4 regions of the Shewanella sp. SG41-3 genome follow, and region 2 is predicted to be linked to each of the others. Evidence: predicted binding sites of a transcription regulator. Region 2 holds the regulator's gene; each other region holds the start of a gene.
The links. The regulator LexA, encoded in region 2, represses DNA repair genes until DNA is damaged. The targets are predictions, from matches to a motif close to TACTGTATNNNNATACAGTA.

Region 1: a site for LexA is predicted at 1,559-1,578, ahead of dinB (DNA polymerase IV). Genes of this name have one in related genera too.
Region 3: a site for LexA is predicted at 1,032-1,051, ahead of recN (DNA repair protein RecN). Genes of this name have one in related genera too.
Region 4: a site for LexA is predicted at 1,856-1,875, ahead of recA (recombinase RecA). Genes of this name have one in related genera too.

What each region holds. Positions count from the first base shown of each region.
Region 1 covers NZ_JACJFJ010000002.1:228,798-233,734, reverse strand. The annotation lists gene nqrM ((Na+)-NQR maturation NqrM) at 73-297, shown strand; gene bfr (bacterioferritin) at 530-1,000, shown strand; gene bfr (bacterioferritin) at 1,013-1,480, shown strand; gene dinB (DNA polymerase IV) at 1,617-2,696, shown strand; gene H5164_RS04260 (aminoacyl-histidine dipeptidase) at 2,790-4,253, opposite strand; gene H5164_RS04255 (leucyl aminopeptidase family protein) at 4,436-4,937, shown strand, end outside.
Region 2 covers NZ_JACJFJ010000004.1:474,852-479,788, reverse strand. The annotation lists gene coxB (cytochrome c oxidase subunit II) at 1-1,312, opposite strand, end outside; gene H5164_RS10505 (cell division inhibitor SulA) at 1,709-2,215, opposite strand; gene lexA (transcriptional repressor LexA) at 2,212-2,826, opposite strand; gene plsB (glycerol-3-phosphate 1-O-acyltransferase PlsB) at 3,091-4,937, shown strand, end outside.
Region 3 covers NZ_JACJFJ010000002.1:125,902-130,838, forward strand. The annotation lists gene H5164_RS03850 (AEC family transporter) at 1-953, shown strand, start outside; gene recN (DNA repair protein RecN) at 1,081-2,739, shown strand; gene H5164_RS03860 (hypothetical protein) at 2,811-3,953, shown strand; gene H5164_RS03865 (phosphatidylglycerophosphatase A) at 4,235-4,726, opposite strand; gene thiL (thiamine-phosphate kinase) at 4,737-4,937, opposite strand, start outside.
Region 4 covers NZ_JACJFJ010000002.1:101,400-106,336, reverse strand. The annotation lists gene mutS (DNA mismatch repair protein MutS) at 1-1,683, opposite strand, end outside; gene recA (recombinase RecA) at 1,969-3,033, shown strand; gene alaS (alanine--tRNA ligase) at 3,817-4,937, shown strand, end outside.

The DNA.
Region 1 (4,937 bases), on a different contig from region 2:
AAACTGGTTGATTGAGCTACTAATTTATTGAACCAGTTTACCCTAATCTGAATGAGTCAATAGGAGTTTGTGATGAGTACATTTATTGCAGCGTTTGTGGTTTTATTATTATTTTTTTTGCTAATGTCCATTGGCTATATCGTAAAGAAAAAAGCGGTAGAAGGCAGTTGCGGTGGTTTAGGTGTTTTAGGTATAGAGAAAGCCTGTGACTGTGATGATCCATGTGATAAACGCAAACGCCGTATGGAAAAAGAGCAAGCTCGAAATAAGTTGCTTAACCAAAATCGCATTATTTAACCTCGTTAATTATTTTAAGCTTAGGTTATTTCACTAATGCTTTGTAAAGAGCCTTCATTTTGAAGGCTTTTTTTATGCTTGAGTATTGCTGGTCAGTTACAAAGCTTAGTTATAATGATAATGGTTATCAATTGTAAGTGTGTGAAAATAAAGGATAATTTGCATTTTACCCTATAGTGTTTTATTCTGTTTGTAATTGATCAAGATCACATTACTTCTCGAGGACACTACTATGAAAGGTCATCCTAAAGTCATCAGCCAACTCAATCGTGTACTTACTTGTGAGCTGACCGCTATTAACCAATACTTTTTACATGCTCGTATGTTTAAGCATTGGGGATTGGAAAAGCTTAATGAGAAAGAATATAAAAAATCGATTGAAGACATGAAGCATGCTGACAAGCTGATTGAACGTGTATTGTTTCTTGAAGGTTTACCTAACCTACAACAGTTAGATAAATTGCGTATTGGTGAACATGCTGAAGAAATGCTTAGCTGCGATCTCACTGCGATAACGGAACAAATTGCCATTTTGCGTGAAGCCATTAAGGTATGCGAAACTCAGCAAGATTATGTTAGTCGCGATTTAATGGAAGATTTACTCGAAGATGAAGAAGAGCATTTAGATTGGATTGAATCACAACAAGAGCTCATCACTCAAACGGGTATTCAAAATTACCTTCAATCACAAATTAACGATTAATAGGACATTATTATGAAAGGTCATCCAGAAGTCATCGATGCGCTCAATAGTTTATTAACCGGCGAATTATCTGCTATGGATCAATATTTTGTCCATGCTCACATGTATGAGGATTGGGGATTTAACGAACTTTATACCCGTATTCTACATGAATCAGACGATGAAAAATTACATGCAGCTAAGTTGATCCAACGTATTTTATTTTTAGAAGGCACTCCAGATGTTGCCAGTCGTGAAGCGCTCAACATAGGTAAAGATGTGCAACAAATGCTACAAAATGATCTTGCATATGAATACCATGTGGCTGATCATTTACGTAAGGTTATCGGCTTGTGTGAGCAAAAGGCTGATTACCAAACCCGTGAAATTTTAGAGGTGTTATTAGATGACACTGAATCTGATCATATGTATTGGTTAGAAAAGCAATTAGGTCTTATTGAACGTATTGGTTTACAGAACTATTTACAGACTAAAATGTAACGACTTAGTCGACACGTTACATGTTAGTAAAGCCCAACTCAGTTTGGGCTTTTTTGTGTTCGTGAGACAATGATTGAATACTGTTTTTATATACAGTATCATTGTTTTTAATTGAGTAAATGATGATGGTTATAGAATGCGTAAAATCATTCACATCGATATGGATTGTTATTTTGCTGCGGTAGAAATGCGCGATTTTCCTGAATTACGAGGAAAGCCCATTGCTGTTGGCGGCAGAAGTGATCGTCGCGGTGTGATAAGTACCTGCAGTTATGAGGCCCGCAAATTTGGCGTGCGAAGTGCTATGTCTAGTTATCATGCACTGCAGCTGTGCCCGCAGTTAATTTTAGTGCCAGGGCGCATGGATGTATATAAATCGGTGTCTGTGCAAATACGTGAGATCTTTCATCGATACACAGATCTTGTCGAACCCTTGTCTCTAGACGAAGCTTATCTTGATGTGACTGATTGCGATGCTCACCAAGGCAGCGCCACGTTAATTGCCAAGGCTATTCGAAATGATATATTTGAGACCACAGGTTTAACCGCCTCAGCGGGTATTGCACCGATTAAGTTTTTAGCTAAAATCGCTTCCGATTTAAATAAACCCAACGGCCAATATGTCATCACTCCTAATCAAATTAGTGATTTTGTAAAAGATCTTCCTCTGAGTAAAATTCCTGGCGTCGGTAAAGTCACTTCAAAAAAGTTAGCTGATATTGGCTTAATCACCTGCTACGACGTGCAACAGTATCCAAAAGCGCAATTAATTGAGGTATTTGGTAAATTTGGTCATGTATTAGCTGAGCGATCACAAGGGATAGATCCAAGACAAATTAGTCCGCATCGGGTACGAAAGTCAGTTGGGGTTGAAACTACGTTAGCCAAAGACATTTTTACCTTAGAGCAATGCCGTCAAGTATTACCACAGCTGATTCAAGAACTGAGTGCTCGGGTTCATCGCAGTGCTAAAGATAGACAGATCCACAAGCAAGTTGTGAAGCTGAAATTTAATGATTTTAAACAGACCACCATCGAACATCGCAGTGATGAAATGTCGATTAATTTGTTTCATGATTTACTGCAACAGGCTTTGCTGCGCAGCCAAGGGCGAGGTATTCGCTTATTGGGGGTTAGTGTTGGTTTAGCTGATACAACACTGGCTGTTACAGATAATCCAGTGGCACATATTACTCAGCTTGATTTGCAGTTTTAAATGTTAGAATTGCAATGAAAAACGCTCAAGTCTAAAACTAAAAAACGACATTTCTGTCGTTTTTTAGTTTTACGCATAAATCATCGCTATTGATTACGCTTCTTTAGCTGGAATACGCTCTAATACGGCAAGTAGCAATTCCCAGTACTGACCAACAGTGGTGATGTTGACCATTTCATCAGGGCTATGTGGATAACGAATAGTCGGCCCAATAGAGACCATGTCCATTAGTGGATAAGGCTCTTTAAATAAACCACATTCTAGACCTGCATGGATAACCATCACGGTAGGATCTTTTTTATAAATATCGTTATAGGTGTCTCGCACAATTGCCATTACAGGTGAGCTAGTATCTGGTTTCCACCCCGGGTAAGCACCGCTTAAATCAATGCTAGCACCCGATAGGTTTGATAGTGCGGTTAGCATACCGGTGACTTCTTCACGACCTGAATCAATTAATGAACGAATAAGGCATAATATTTCTACGCTTTCATCTTCAGTGCTGATCACGCCTATATTTAGTGATGTTTCAGTGACGCCTTCCACTTCATCACTCATGCGCATTACGCCGTTAGGGCAAGCATGTAATAAGTCGATTAAGGTATTTTGCGCTTCTTCGCCCATGACTTTGGTGGGTGCATCTATGGTGGCTAAGCTCAGTAGCATGCCTGGGTCTGCAACGGCTAATTCTTCACGTACTAGGGCTTGGAACGATTCAATGGCTTGCTTTAGTGCGTCAATATTTTCTGCTGGTAGCATAAATTGCACGTTAGCTTCACGCGGAATGGCATTACGCAGCGAGCCACCACTAAAGCTAACTAGCTCTAGGGCTAATTCGTCACTGTATTTAAACAAAAAGCGCGCTAATAACTTATTGGCATTACCACGTCCAAGGTGAATGTTAACCCCAGAGTGACCGCCTTTTAATCCTGACATGGTCAGTGAAAAGCTGGCGTTGCTTTGTTCTGGTGCTTGCCAGGACATTGGTACACTTATCTGTGCATCAACACCGCCGGCGCAACCCATGTAGATTTCACCTTCTTGCTCAGAGTCGGTGTTGATTAAGATTTCTGCATCAAGGTAACCGGCTTCTAAACCAAAAGCGCCCGTCATGCCAGCTTCTTCATCAATGGTGAGCAGCACTTCGAGTGGCCCGTGCTTAATATCTTTACTGCCTAAAACAGCCAGCGCCGAAGACATACCAATACCGTTATCAGAACCTAAGGTTGTTCCTCTAGCTTTAACCCAATCACCGTCTACATAAGCTTCAATCGGATCGGTTTCAAAGTTATGTACTTTGTCGGCATTTTTTTGCGGCACCATATCAATGTGCGCTTGTAACACCACTATTTTACAGTTTTCCATTCCTGCTGTGGCAGGCTTACGGATGATCAAGTTACCGACTTTGTCTTCAACAACCGCAAGGCCTTGAGCTTTTGCCCATTGCTGAATATGTTGTGATAACGCATGTTCATGCTTTGATGGATGTGGAATAGCGCAAATTTGTTCAAACCATTGCCATAGAGGCTGAGGATATAATTGAGTTAATGCAGTCACGAAACGCCCTCTAAGATGAAATCAAGTCGATATACGACACAGAATATAACTGCAATTATTTTAACATATTCTGCGCAGTTACTTGATATTGCGATACCGATTTGCCAAGGTTTAGTCCACAAATCTGTAAATAATTATGAACCCACTAATTTATCTGTATTCCTAAAGAGTAAGGATCTTGTATGACCCAAGTGAATAAAGCGGTTACCGCGTTCCAAGTGCCAATTATTGATGTCATAAGTGATGGGGCTATTTTTGAAGGCGAAGGTTGGGACGCTGTTGTCGTGATAGCGACGAGTTTAGCTGAGATTAAACAAGATGAAGTGAGTTTGCTTGCTGCACACGCTCGCCAAATTGATATGCGTGTCGGTAAAAGTGCCACGCTCCTTTTTGCACCGGGGTTGGCCGGTGGTCGATTGATCATCTCTCCAGTGGCTGATAGCGGCAATGAGTATAGCGATGTGAGGATTTTTGCCAAAGCTGCTCGAGAAGGGATTGCCATTGCTAAAGCCGCAGGTGCCACTAAACCTTTATTAGTTGTACCAAGTGTAACTGACAAGCGTTTTGCTAATGCTGAACAAGTTGCCGCACTAGCTTGTGGACAAGAGCTTTGGCAACCGTTAGAAGCACGAGAAGCAAAGTCTTTGCCACCGAGTTTAACCGCGATTGGATTATTGAATACCG
Region 2 (4,937 bases):
GCTCACCTTCTGTGATTAATTGCTCCAAGGTTAAGGTGGGCAGATCTTCAACGGCAACAACCTCTGGCGTTACAGCCTTTGCGACGGTTTCAAGAGCCTGAGTCGCTTTTTCTGTCGCAGTATTGGTACTCTCAGTTGCTGTTGCGGCCATTGTGCTTTCAGTCTTATATGCTTCAGTACTTGCTTCATTGCCGCCAGAGAAATTACTCACATCAGCAGCTTGCACAACATCACCGGTATTATTGCCCCAAGCATTACGCTCAAAGGTAATCACTGCGGCAATCTCTTGGGCGGTAAGTTGCTTGGCAAAGGCTTGCATTGCGGTTCCTGGTTTACCGTTTAAGACGATGTTGAGGTGACCTGCAACAGGACCTTTTATGATAGGACTGCCAATTAGTGATGGGAATACACCTGGAAGGCCCGCACCATTAGGTTGGTGACAAGCGGCGCAACGAGCAAGATAGATCTGTTCACCTTGGGTGGTTAACTCTTCAAGAGATAAGGTTTGTGACAGTGATGCAGCCGCCGCAGCAGCGGCATTACTGGCCAGTTGCTTTTGCTCTACTAACCAGTTATCAAAATCTGTCTCTGATAATGCTTGCACCACAATGGGCATAAATCCATGGTCTTTACCGCACAATTCGGCACATTGGCCACGATAAATTCCGGGCTTATCAATGCGGGTCCATGCTTCATTAATAAAGCCTGGATTGGCATCTTTTTTAACCGCAAAAGCCGGAACCCACCATGAGTGGATCACATCATCTGATGTCATTAAAAAACGCACTTTTTGGTTAATGGGCAGTACGAGTGGTTTATCGACTTCAAGAAGATAATGCTCTCCTTTAGCCTCTATGCCATCGATTTGATCTCTGGGGGTCGATAATGTGCTGTAAAATTCGATGTCTTTATCAAAATAGCTGTAATGCCATTTCCACTGCGACCCAGTAATTTTGATGGTGAGATCCGCATTGCTGGGGTCTTCCATGGCAATTAAGGTTTTAGTGGCTGGAATGGCCATGGCGATTAAGATGATGAAAGGAATGACGGTCCAAGCTATTTCCACTTTAGTACTTTCGTGAAAATTTGCCGCAACAGCGCCTTTTGATTTGCGATGGTAAATCATTGAATAAATCATGATCCCAAACACCACTAACCCAATGGCACAACAGATATAAAGTATCGTCATGTGGAGGCCATAAACCTTACCACTGATATCTGTCACGCCTTGAGTCATGTTGAGGGACATTTCTGATGCCCCAAGCGGAAGTGCTATAAACACCACCAGTAAACAATACCACCATTGCTTCACAAGACTGCTCCTCTGTTCATTGCAAATAGCAATTACAAAGAAAAGTCACACAGTAATTCTCTGCTCTATGCAAACTTTTCGGTTCCCGAAAAAAGTTTGATGACCTCAAAGTACCTTGGTGGCAGTAAACAGGTTGTCTACGGTTTTATTATTAGCGGTGCACCACGCTTGTACCTACTACTGAACTTATCAATATTGAGTTGGCTCATTTGTCTGAAAGTAATCTTAATCACTGTCATTCATGTCCAATTAAAGATGAATATTATTTCATCCTTGGGAACAACATTAGCTGTAGATTAAACATTGATCAAGATCACTTTGTTGGCTAATTGACTGAAAAAAGATGAAAAAAAAGCCCTGAATTCAATACAGGGCTTGGTAAGTAAGGGTTAATGCTTAGTGAAATGAGCAAAAATTACTTGTTCCATTTATTAATGTAGGGCTAACAAGTTGATGTTTGTGAGGTAAGTGAGCATTCACATCCTCAATTACCACACCTAAAGCCCGTGCACTTTTAGCTACAATTTCTAATCGACGACTATCACGAGCGTCAAGTGAGCTTGTCCAAGTGACGACAGCACTTGATGTTCCACTGGTAAGCGCTTTTTCCATCGCCCATAAGGTTTCGACTTCGTCTTTAGTGTGCACCAGTAAAATACGGTCCATTCTCACGCCAGCATTTGCCAGCATATGTTTATAGCCAATGTGTGGTGGGCTAATTAACACAATCCATCGACCTTGTTGGCTCAATGTGGCGAGTTGACTACACAACTGGCTCAACTCAGCTTCACCTTGGGTGACTGTTTGTAATGTGCGAATGGTTTGGTTGCCATGCAATTCTGTTTCAGCTAAATCTACCCATAAGCCTGGGTGACGTGGCGCGATGCCCATTAGTTTGTTCATAACCAATCTCCATTACGGATAACGCCAACGGCAAGCCCTTCGATGGTTAGGCTTTGGCAACTTAAATCAACTTTAATCGGGGTGTAATCGTCATTTTCTGCGTGCAGATAAATCACATTACCTTTTTGTTCAAATCGTTTTACGGTGACGTCATCATCAACACGCGCCACTACAACTTGGCCATTACGTGCTTGTTGCATTTTATGAACCGCGAGTAAATCGCCTTCTAAAATACCGATGTTCTTCATGCTGTCACCACGAACGCGCAACAGAAAGTCTGCGGCAGGTTTAAACATGCTCGGGTCGACTTGATAATACTGTTCAACGTGTTCTTGAGCCAAAATAGGCTCACCAGCTGCAACTTGTCCAATCAGAGGCAAACCGGTTTCAATCTGTTCTTCATGAGGTAAGCGAATACCTCGAGAGGTACCAGGCATGATCTCGATAAAGCCTTTTTTGGCTAATGCTTTTAAATGCTCTTCGGCAGCATTAGCACTTTTAAAGCCAAGACGTTTCGCAATTTCAGCACGAGTGGGTGGCATACCTGTTTCGGCGATATTGTTTTTAATTAAGTCTAATATTTCTGCTTGGCGCGGCGTTAACGGTCTCATGATGATTCCTGTCTTTTTATACAGTGACTGTCATTATATACAGTGTTTGTGTTCGTGCAAGTATTAACCAACTATTTTTTGTGTTTTATTGGTTTTTTGTAACTTAAATTAATGTTTTTATTGGTTATTATATATGTTTTATCTTGCACTATGTCTTAAAGTGAGAGCTTACACGTAAAGATAAGTTGGCCAGATAGTGTAAGCAGGGTGGTTTCTGGTATCCTATACGACAATATTACAATGGCTTATGTTGCGAAAATAACCATGTCAAAACCAGATTCAATATTTTTACAAGCATTAAAATGGGTTCAGAAATGGATGGTACAGACCATTGTGGTGCCCCATGATCCGTTTGATGACCTCAATATAGATCCGACCAAGCCCTTGGTTTATTTGATGAAAACGGAATCTATTAGTGATATTGCCGCCTTGAGCGAAATCACTGAAGGATTTGGTATGCCAAGTCCTTATGAGCCGTTACAGCTTGATGGTTTAAGAGTACCTCGAGTGGTGTGTTTAGAGGGGCGTAAACCTCTATTTGGTAAACGTGAAAGTGGTGAGAAGTTCCTTAATTATTTTACCCGTTTATTATCGCTTCATAGTGAGAATGCTGACCTCGATATTCAATTAGTGCCAGTTTGTCTTTATTGGGGACGTACTCCTGGTAAGGAAGAAGACAGCATGACAGCGGCTGTTTTTGAAAGAGAAAACCCAACTTGGTTACGTAAGTGGCTGATGATTTTATTTTTAGGGCGACATAATTTTGTGCAGTTTTCTAATGCGTTATCGCTGCGCCATATGGCTGATGAGCACGGTACAGATAAAAGAATTGCGCATAAATTAACTCGTGTCGCGCGAGTACATTTCCGTCGCCAACGTAAAGTTATGACAGGGCCACAATTACCTAATCGTCAAATGCTATTTGCCTCTTTATTAAAGTCAGATTCAATTAAAAAGGCTATTGAAGAAGAGGCGGTCAACAAAAAAGTATCTCCTGAAAAAGCCCGTGAAACTGCGATTGAATACCTTGATGAAATTGCCGCAGACTATTCAGATAGTTTAGTGCGCATTGCCGAGCGTTTTCTCACTTGGTTATGGAATAAATTATATAGCGGTATCAATATCAAAGGTGCTGAACAGGTAAGACAGCTTCACCATGATGGCCATGAAATTGTCTATGTGCCTTGTCATCGCAGCCATATGGATTACTTGTTGCTGTCATACATTTTGTATTATCAGGGTATGGTTCCGCCGCATATTGCGGCCGGTATTAACTTGAACTTTTGGCCAGCAGGGCCAATGTTCCGCCGTGGTGGAGCATTCTTCATCCGCCGCAGCTTTAATGGTAATAAACTGTATACCGCAGTATTTCGTGAGTATTTAGATCAGTTATTTGCTAAAGGTTATTCGGTTGAGTATTTCACCGAAGGTGGGCGTTCGCGTACAGGACGTTTACTTGCGCCTAAAACCGGCATGTTGGCAATGACCATAAACAGTGTACTACGCGGCATAGAGCGCCCAGTGACGTTAGTACCAGTGTATTTAGGTTATGATCATGTGATGGAAGTGGCCACTTACCACAAAGAATTAAGCGGCAAGAAAAAGAAAAAAGAATCTGTTTGGCAGTTATTTGGTGCGCTGCGTAAACTCGGTAATTTTGGCCAAGGTTATGTTAATTTTGGTGAGCCGATTAACTTACAGCACTTCTTAAATCAACAAGCGCCAGAATGGCGTAGCGAACTGGCGAAAGAGCCTGATCAAAAACCATCGTGGTTTACTCCATCGGTTAATTTACTCGCTAACCGCGTGATGACCAATATTAACGGTGCTGCCGCCGCGAGCTCGGTAACATTAACCAGTTTAGTGTTATTAGCCTCAGAGCAAAATGCATTAGAAAGAAGTCAGTTAGAACGCCAACTTGATCTGTATTTAGCCTTATTGAAAACCGTACCTTATACCGATTACGCATCGGTCGCCGAGGGTGATGGTAAGTCGATTGTTGATCATTGTTTGTCGTTAAATAAGTTTGTTAGTACCAAAGATTCTATTGGTGAGATTATTTCTGTTGATGAAAAAATTGCCATCACCATGAGTTATTACCGTAATAATAT
Region 3 (4,937 bases), on a different contig from region 2:
CCCCGCTAATCGCTGTATTTATCATTATGCTGCTTGGCAGTATTGTACAAAAATTGAGATTTTTGCCAGCCGACACCGATCTGATCCTCAATCAATTTGTCTACTACATTGCCTTTCCGGCAATTTTACTGATTGTATTAGCTGAAACACGCATTGAAGACATTATTCAATGGGGCTTTATTGGTGGCTTTAGTTTGGCGATGGTCATTACCTATGCATTGGTGATTGCTGTGTCATTGTGGCGCAAACCTAAGCAGCAAGCCGTTGCGGCAATGCGCGCCTTAAATGCCACCTTTGGCAATACTGCATTTATTGGTATTCCATTACTGAGCTTATTATTCCCAGGTAACAAAATCGCCTTAGTTGCCGCTGCCATTGCCAGCTTACTGTCGGTGTTTATGTTTGCCTTTGCCTTGGTCTCTATTGAACTGGCCAGCCGTGACAAAAAATCAACTGATCATGCCATCGTCATCATGGCGAATGCACTATGCAAAAATCCGATTGTACTGGGCAGCGTCATTGGTATCAGCCTATCGGCATTGCATATTACCTTACCAGAGAGTCTGGCATTAGTACTGCATCAAATAGGCAATACCTCAAGCCCTTGTGCACTATTTGCCATCGGAATGGTACTTGCTAAAGCGTTACGACATCAATCGTTCGCAAAAATGTTCAGTCTCGGACTTATAATAGAACTCAGTTTCATTAACTTACTCAAGTTATTTGTTCAGCCCTTGATTGCCTTTGGATTACTCAAATTCTTTGGCGTAGAGCATCAACTACTGATTATGGGAGTACTTTTAGCAGCCTTACCAACGGCAGCAAGCGTATATCTATTGGCTGAACGATACCAAATTAATGCCAATGGAAGTGCTCAAGGGATTTTATATGGCACATTAATCACCTTTATCAGTTTGCCTATAATAGAAACACTTTTAAAATCCATTGCTTAATGTTCAACCGACTCTCGACGATAAAATAGTCAATAATAATTTTACCTCAACCACTTTACTGTATATAAAATCAGTATATACTGTTTATCAATACAGTGGTTTGGTCGTTTATTGACAGGAATTCATTATGCTTTGCCAACTCAGCATCAATAATTTTGCTATCGTGCGTTTTTTAGAACTCGATTTTAAAGCCGGTATGACAAGCATCACCGGCGAAACTGGTGCAGGTAAATCGATTGCAATCGATGCACTTGGGTTATGTCTTGGTAATCGTAGTGATGCCAATACTGTCAGACCTGGCGCCAGCAAAACCGAAGTGAGTGCAAGGTTTACCCTTGTCGATGTGCCTTTAGCTAAACGTTGGCTTGAAGATAGCGATCTCGATGCTGAAGATGAATGCATATTGCGTCGAACCATTAGCAGTGATGGCCGCTCAAGAGCCTACATTAATGGTAATCCAGTTCCTGTGACACAATTAAAAGCCATCGGCCAGTTATTGATTGGTATTCACGGCCAACATGCTCATCACGCTATGCTCAAAAGCGAACATCAATTAAACCTACTCGACAACTATGCAAATCACAGACTACTACTCGATAGTGTCAGTGCCAGCTACCAACGCTGCAAGCAAGTTGAAAACGAGCTGAAGGATCTTGAGCAAGCTCAGCATGAGCGTATTTCTCGTCAACAGTTACTCCAATATCAAGTTGAAGAGCTTAATGAATTCAACTTAGGCTTAGATGAGTTTGATGAAATAGAACAGGAACATAAACGCTTAGCCAATGGCACAGATCTAATTGAACGTTGCCAAGCGGGCTTGCATTTATTGACCGAAAATGATGATGCTAATATCGAATCACTACTCAATAAAGTAGCCACTATTGCTGATACGCTTCAAGGCTACGATGAATCACTTAGCCCGATTAGCACTATGATCAATGATGCATTAATCCAAGTACAAGAAAGCGCTAGCGAAATTGAGAGTTATTTAAGTAGTTTAGAGCTTGATCCTGAACATTTCGTCTATTTAGAAAAACGCCTATCAATGGCAATGCAATTGGCGCGCAAGCATCATGTGAGTGCTGACAAGCTAGCGCTACATCATCAAGCCCTTATGAGTGAATTAGCCGAACTTGCTGACGATGAAACTAAATTAGATGAAATAAGACAACAACTTGCAGACACCAGAAATGCTTATCTAACCAATGCACAAAAACTCAGCCAAAGCCGCAGCCGTTATGCCAAGGAATTAGATAAGTTAGTGACTCAATCTATTCATGAACTCAACATGCCTAAGGGTAAGTTTACCATTCAGATTAATCATAATCCGCACAACATTTCAGTTAATGGCTGCGATAACATTGAGTTTATGGTGACCACTAACCCAGGACAACCATTACAACCGATCTCAAAAGTCGCCTCCGGCGGTGAGCTATCGCGCATTGGATTGGGGATTCAAGTGATCACGGCGAAAAAAGTTGCCACTCCAACATTAATATTTGATGAAGTTGATGTGGGTATTTCAGGTCCAACAGCCTCTGTCGTCGGACGCATGTTACGCAGTCTTGGCGAGTCGACCCAAGTGTTATGCGTCACCCATTTGCCGCAAGTTGCGGGTAATGGTCATCAGCACATGTTTGTGAATAAATTTAATAAAGGTGGCAACACAGAAACGACCATGCAGGCCTTGGATAAAGAGCAACGGGTGAATGAACTTGCACGCTTATTGGGTGGCGATGTCATAACCGAAAACACCTTAGCTAACGCCCGTGAACTATTGCAATAATCGTTACGCACTTATAAAAAGCAAATCAATATGTTAACGTAAAGTTAATATGGATTTACGGATAAATCATAATGATCAAAGTAATAAAGGGCTTGGGTGTTGTTGTCGGACTAATGTGCAGCTTACTAGTATTTATTGTTGTCTGTTTAGTGGCCATTAACGCCACAGACAGAACAAAGTCACCTAACACGCTTTTAGTTGAAACTTGGTTAAAACAACAATCGATTGACCCTGCCCAAAATGGTTTTGTATATTTGCAAGCTTTTAGCGGCACTATTGAGGATGTAACGGCTAAAGAAATGGCCACTACATTAAGTTTCAATGATGAAGAAAATCAACTATTAAGCGATTACAAAAAATCGTGTTATCAAACAGATGTAGCAAGCTGTAATGAATTTATTGAAAAAAATAACGATAGTATTTTACAAACAATTAAGGCACATAAAGCCAATATCACCCATTATAACAAGCTGATTGAAATGCCTTATTGGCAAGAAGATATTCAGTATTTAACACCTGAGAGTCTATTTAAATGGTTACCACTACTTAACTTACGAGCAATCAGTGAACTTAGCGTTTTAATCAACTTTGACGGGGCCACTAAACTTAATGCTAATGAGGCCTTGTTAACATTTTTAACTACAGATGCTCAATTCTGGAATATGGTTTATCACTCATCTCGCTCTATAGTCAACCATATGATTGCCGTTAGCGTCATCAAATCTCAACTTAACTTTGCCAGCACTGTAGCTAAGACACTCGATAGCGCGTTTGTAAATAAAGTCACCACTTGGCAAACGCCATTCGAATTAACTAACAACGATTTTGAGAGAGTATTTTCTGGTGAATGGCAGTTTGCTCATAATGTCAGAGAACAAATGCTAATTGAAGTGCAGTCTGATGAAGTCGCCTTTTATGAAAAATGGCTAGCAGATGCTTTGTACAAGCCCACAGACAGTGACAACCTTATGGCTGAGTATATTGTAAGCTTAGTAAAGGAACCGGTTTCAACGAGCTCTGCTCACACGGTCATAAAGCCTGATTACTGCTCTCTTGACAATTATATAAAGCAATTATGGATGTCACGCTACAACCCGATTGGTAAATTATTTAACTGCACAGTTTATGAAACAGATTATAAGCAACGTTTGACTAATATCAATACTGAGTTAGAGCAATTGCGCACTAATCTACTTACCGGAACATCATCTTAATAAATTCACTTCGACTGATTTTATTAAATGCCGTTAGCAAAAAAGAGCACAAATGGCTCTTTTTTGTTTTATAAATCTTTATATAAAGTGCTTAACCTGAAATCGAGATAAAGATGAGGAGGTAATAAAAATGAACTTATTTTGCCATCTCGCGCGCTAAACTTATTATTTTAACATGATTCAGCATCTTGCTACTGAATGCATCGATAACAAACCTATCAACTCAGTGAGGAAAACAAAGGACTTTTTGATAGTCGGTTGTTATCCAAAATTCAGGTTACTTATAAATAATAAACCGCAAGTTGCACCCCGATTAACGAAAATACACCCGCTAATACGTCATCAATCATTATCCCAAAACCACCATGCACTTTGGCATCGAGCCATCGGATAGGCCATGGTTTAACTATGTCGAAAAAGCGAAATAATACAAAACCAAGTGCTAACCACATAAAATCTAAAGGGGCTGCAATCATGGTGATCATCAATCCAACAACTTCATCCCATACAATAGCACCATGATCGTGCACCCCCATGTCCTTAGCAGCTTTTCCACAAATATAGAATCCAGCAAGCATGCTAATACAGGTAATGATCAGGTAATGGGTTAAGCTTAATTGTTGCATCAAAAGCACTAAAGGTATCGCAGCTAAAGTACCAAAGGTACCCGGCGCTTTTGCTGCTTTACCACTGCCAAAGCCTAGTGCCAAAAAGTGTATTGGATGGACTAATGACAGCTTTTTAACAAATTTATCTTGGGTTAATAGTCTCATAATATTCACATTAGAAATGTACAAAGCCACGTGAAATGAGGTTAAATTCCTGGCCATCATCGACTAATTTTAATTTATCACCGGCGCAGATTTGACCAATTTTAACGAATTTCACCCCAGCATGGATCAAAGCTGTATTGATTGCACCGCGCTGTGACTCAGGTACAGTAAATAACAGCTCATAATCTTCCCCGCCAGTTAATGCATAACT
Region 4 (4,937 bases), on a different contig from region 2:
ATTACTTAATATATCTAATTCGGCCGCTGCACTGGCAAACTGTTGCAACTCTTGTAATTTAGGTAGCAATAAGTCAAAAAGTTGTTCCCACAGTTGTTTTTCAAGTGCGAGCGCTTTGCCCTGGCTTGAGAGCACCTTTTCTTCGTATTCTTTTAATTCTGGAGTGATATAACGTTCGGTGCCTTTAAGGGTTTGGCGACGTTGATAACTCAGTGGCACTCTATCAGCTTGTAAACGGCTGACTTCAATGTAGTAACCATGGACGCGGTTATAACCTACTTTTAAAGTGTTAATTCCAGTTTGCTGTTTCTCGCGAGCTTCAAGTTCGACTAAATAATCACTTGCGCCTTCACTTAACTTACGCCATTCGTCTAATTCATTGTTGTAGCCCGTTCGGATTACGCCACCGTCACGAATTAATACTGGCGGATTATCAACAATTGCGCGTGCTAATAAATCGTGTTGTTCTGGAAACTCACCCAATAATTGAATTAAAGCTGTCAATCTTGGTTGTTGGCAAACGGCTAATGTTTGTTGAATTTCAGGTAGCAGTGCTAGCGCTTGCTTTAAACGTGAAAAATCACGAGGTCTGGCGCTACGCAGTGCCAAACGAGCCATAATACGTTCAATATCGCCTAAAACCTTCAGCTGCTCATGCAGGGGGTGATATATATCTTGCTCAATCAACTCGCTTACGGCGTTATGGCGATATTGAATCGTTTGTCTATTTCGAAGTGGCTCATGGATCCAGCGTTGTAACATGCGACTGCCCATAGGCGTGGCAGTATTATCGAGTACCCACGACAGGGTATTTTCACGCCCACCAGATAAGTTTTGCGTTAACTCTAAGTTACGTCGCGTCGCGGCATCTAAAATAATGGATTCAGATTGGTTAAAACGCACAATCGAATTAATATGTGGCAGTGCCATCTTTTGCGTATCTTTGACATACTGCATTAAACAACCAGCAGCTTGTAATGCTAAGCGTGCATCACTAATACCAAAGCCATGTAAATCTTTGGTACCAAATTGACCAAGCAGTAAATTTACGCAAGTATCATAATCAAATTCCCACTCTGGACGGCGACGAATACCTTTCATATTATTGATTAATAACATGTCAGTAAAATCTTCACTGTAGAGCAACTCGGCAGGATTAGTACGTTGTAATTCAGCTTCTAGGGCTTCACGAGTAGGTAATTCAGCAACCACAAAACGACCTGATGAAATATCTAAGGTAGCGTATCCAAAACCGTTTTTACCTTGATAAAGCGCCGCCAGTAAATTGTCGTGTTTTTCTTGAAGTAAAGCCTCATCCGTTAAGGTACCAGGAGTCACAATGCGTACGACTTGACGCTCAACTGGGCCTTTTGATGTCGCAGGATCACCAATTTGCTCACAAATAGCTACAGACTGGCCGATATTGACTAGTTTAGCTAAATAGCCTTCTACAGCATGATAGGGGATTCCAGCCATTGGGATAGGATCGCCGCCGCTTTTTCCGCGAGCAGTAAGTGAAATCCCCAGCATTTCAGAAGCGCGCTTAGCATCATCGTAAAACAACTCATAAAAATCACCCATTCGGTAAAACAATAACATATCAGGATGGGCCGCTTTTAAGCCTAAATACTGACGCATCATCGGGGTGTGTTTTTCTAAATCGCTGGTATCAATCACTGTCATTATGAACACTTCACTATTAATCAATCTTAGGACGTAAATCTTATGAGGCTAATCTTAACAATATTTGCCCCTAGGGTATAAATAGATTCAAACAAAAAAGTATATGGAGATAAAATATTGATGTAAAAAGGCAATTCGCTAAGGTTTAAAAAAAATTGCCCTCAGCACTTGATACTGTATGACTATACAGTATACTGATGAACATAATGAAATGGTTTACATCATTTCACCTAAGTCAAAATAGCATTTTACTAAACGTATTGAATGCCTTAAGAGGGTTTTATAATGAAGGTTGATCCAAACAAAGAGAAAGCGCTAGCCGCCGTATTAAGCCAAATTGAAAAGCAGTTTGGTAAAGGCTCAATTATGAAGTTGGGCGAAGATCGCACAATGGATGTTGAAACTATCTCTACCGGTTCGCTTTCATTGGACATCGCACTTGGTGCGGGTGGTTTACCAATGGGACGTATCGTTGAGATTTACGGCCCAGAGTCATCAGGTAAAACCACATTAACTCTTGAAGTGATTGCCGCAGCGCAACGCGAAGGTAAAACCTGTGCGTTTATTGATGCTGAACATGCTCTTGACCCAATTTATGCCAAAAAGCTAGGCGTAGATATTGATAATTTACTTTGTTCACAGCCAGATACAGGCGAACAAGCACTAGAAATTTGTGATGCGTTAACGCGTTCAGGTGCGGTAGACGTAATCGTTGTCGATTCTGTTGCAGCATTAACACCAAAAGCAGAAATTGAAGGTGAAATTGGTGACTCGCATATGGGCCTTGCTGCGCGTATGATGAGCCAAGCGATGCGCAAACTTGCTGGTAACCTTAAGCAATCAAACACACTGCTTATTTTTATTAACCAAATTCGTATGAAAATTGGTGTAATGTTTGGTAGCCCAGAAACGACCACAGGTGGTAATGCACTTAAATTCTACGCATCTGTTCGTTTAGATATTCGTCGTACCGGTGCGATTAAAGATGGCGATGAAGTCATCGGTAATGAAACTCGCGTTAAAGTGGTTAAAAATAAGATTGCAGCTCCATTTAAGCAAGCTGAATTCCAGATCCTTTATGGACAAGGTATTAACCGTACCGGCGAACTAGTTGACTTAGGTGTTGCACACAAGCTGGTTGATAAAGCCGGTGCTTGGTACAGCTACAAAGGCGAAAAAATTGGTCAAGGCCGTGCCAATGCTGGTAAATTTTTGACTGAAAATCCAGCTATTGCCGATGAAATTAATACCACTCTTCGTGGCATGTTATTGAATGGTGGGGCTAACTCATCAGACTCAACCACTGAAAGTGATGAGAATATTGACCTTGAAACAGGTGAAGTATTCTAAATTAGCCAGTCATATTTATCGCGGTAGCGCTTCTGCGCGCCGCGAAAATTGCCGCCATAGAGTCGCCTCGTTACACGCACTCACCATCTTTTACACTCACCATATTTTAAAAGCCATCCAGTCTAAATGTTGCAGATAATGGCAAACTCAGCGCCTTTTAAGTGACACTTGTTATGCGCAATGGCTAATCATGCCAGCTATAGTCAACACCGCTTTAAGCAAACAAAATATCTAAAGCCTTTAAAGCCCTTGGTAAGCATTTATTTGTGTTTGCTAATGTTAAGGTGATTGAATCATTTTTAAGTAAAGTTGGGTACATTGAGAAATGTACGGCGACAAGTTGCTCTATCAAATGTCGGTTAGGCTAAATAACATCCTTTTTAATAGCATCCTTTTTAATAACATCCTTTTTAATCACATTATTTCTTATCACATCACGATTGTGCTGATTACCAGACTCGCCAAAATGTTAACTATCTTGGTTTCTTATGCGTTTGATTTGGTTGCTTATCAGATTGATTAATAAAATTATGTCCTAGTCATGATCAACGAGCTTATTTATCGACAAGATAGAAATGCATATTCCGTTTAAATAATCAGTGGATTGAGTTCGCTATCTCCGTCGTTATCGGGCCGGTAGATCGTTATTCTATCGATTTTGTCGAGATTATAATCAACTGACTCAACTCGCTTCTTTCGGCAAATTCAGTATATAATGCCTACATTTACTAGCTTGCATATCAAGCTCGTTACTTTTGTATTTTCTCTATTCAGGGCCATTTCATGTTTCAGACTACAGCAGAGTTAAGAAGTGCATTTTTAAAGTACTTTGAAGATAACGGACATCAGGTTGTTGATAGCAGCTCGCTCGTTCCCACTAACGACCCAACACTGTTATTTACCAATGCGGGTATGAATCAGTTTAAAGATGTGTTCCTCGGTATGGATAAGCGCAACTATAGCCGAGCAACAACATCACAACGTTGCGTTCGTGCTGGTGGTAAACATAACGATTTAGACAATGTGGGTTATACCGCTCGTCACCACACTTTTTTTGAAATGTTGGGTAATTTCAGTTTTGGCGATTATTTTAAAGAAGATGCGATTCGTTTTGCGTGGACCTTTTTAACTGAAACCCTCAAGCTGCCAAAAGATCGCTTATGTGTCACCATTTATGAAACAGATGACGAAGCCTATGAGCTTTGGACGCAAAAAATTGGTGTTGCACCTGAAAATATGATCCGTATTGGTGATAATAAAGGTGGCGCGTTTGCGTCTGATAACTTCTGGCAGATGGGTGATACCGGACCTTGTGGCCCATGTAGCGAAATTTTCTATGATCATGGCGATCATATCTGGGGTGGTCGTCCTGGTACGCCTGAAGAAGACGGCGATCGCTTTATTGAAATCTGGAATATTGTATTTATGCAATATAACCGTCAAGCCGACGGTGAAATGTTGCCATTGCCTAAACCTTCGGTTGATACAGGTATGGGCATTGAGCGTATTGCAGCAATTATGCAAGGTGTGCATTCAAACTACGAAATCGATATCTTTAAACAACTCATCGCAAAAACGGCTGAAATTATTGGTGTATCTGATTTAGAAAATAAATCATTACGGGTTATTGCTGATCATATACGTTCTTGTGCATTTTTAATTGCCGATGGTGTTATGCCATCAAACGAAGGCCGTGGTTATGTATTGCGTCGTATTATTCGTCGCGCAGTTCGTCACGGTAATAAGCTTGGTGCTACCGATGCATTTTTCTATAAGTTAGTCCCAACACTCATTAGCGTTATGGGTGATGCAGCTAATGGTTTAAAACAAACACAAGCCATTGTTGAAAAAGCCTTAAAAGCAGAAGAAGAGCAGTTTGCTCGTACACTTGAGCGTGGCTTAGT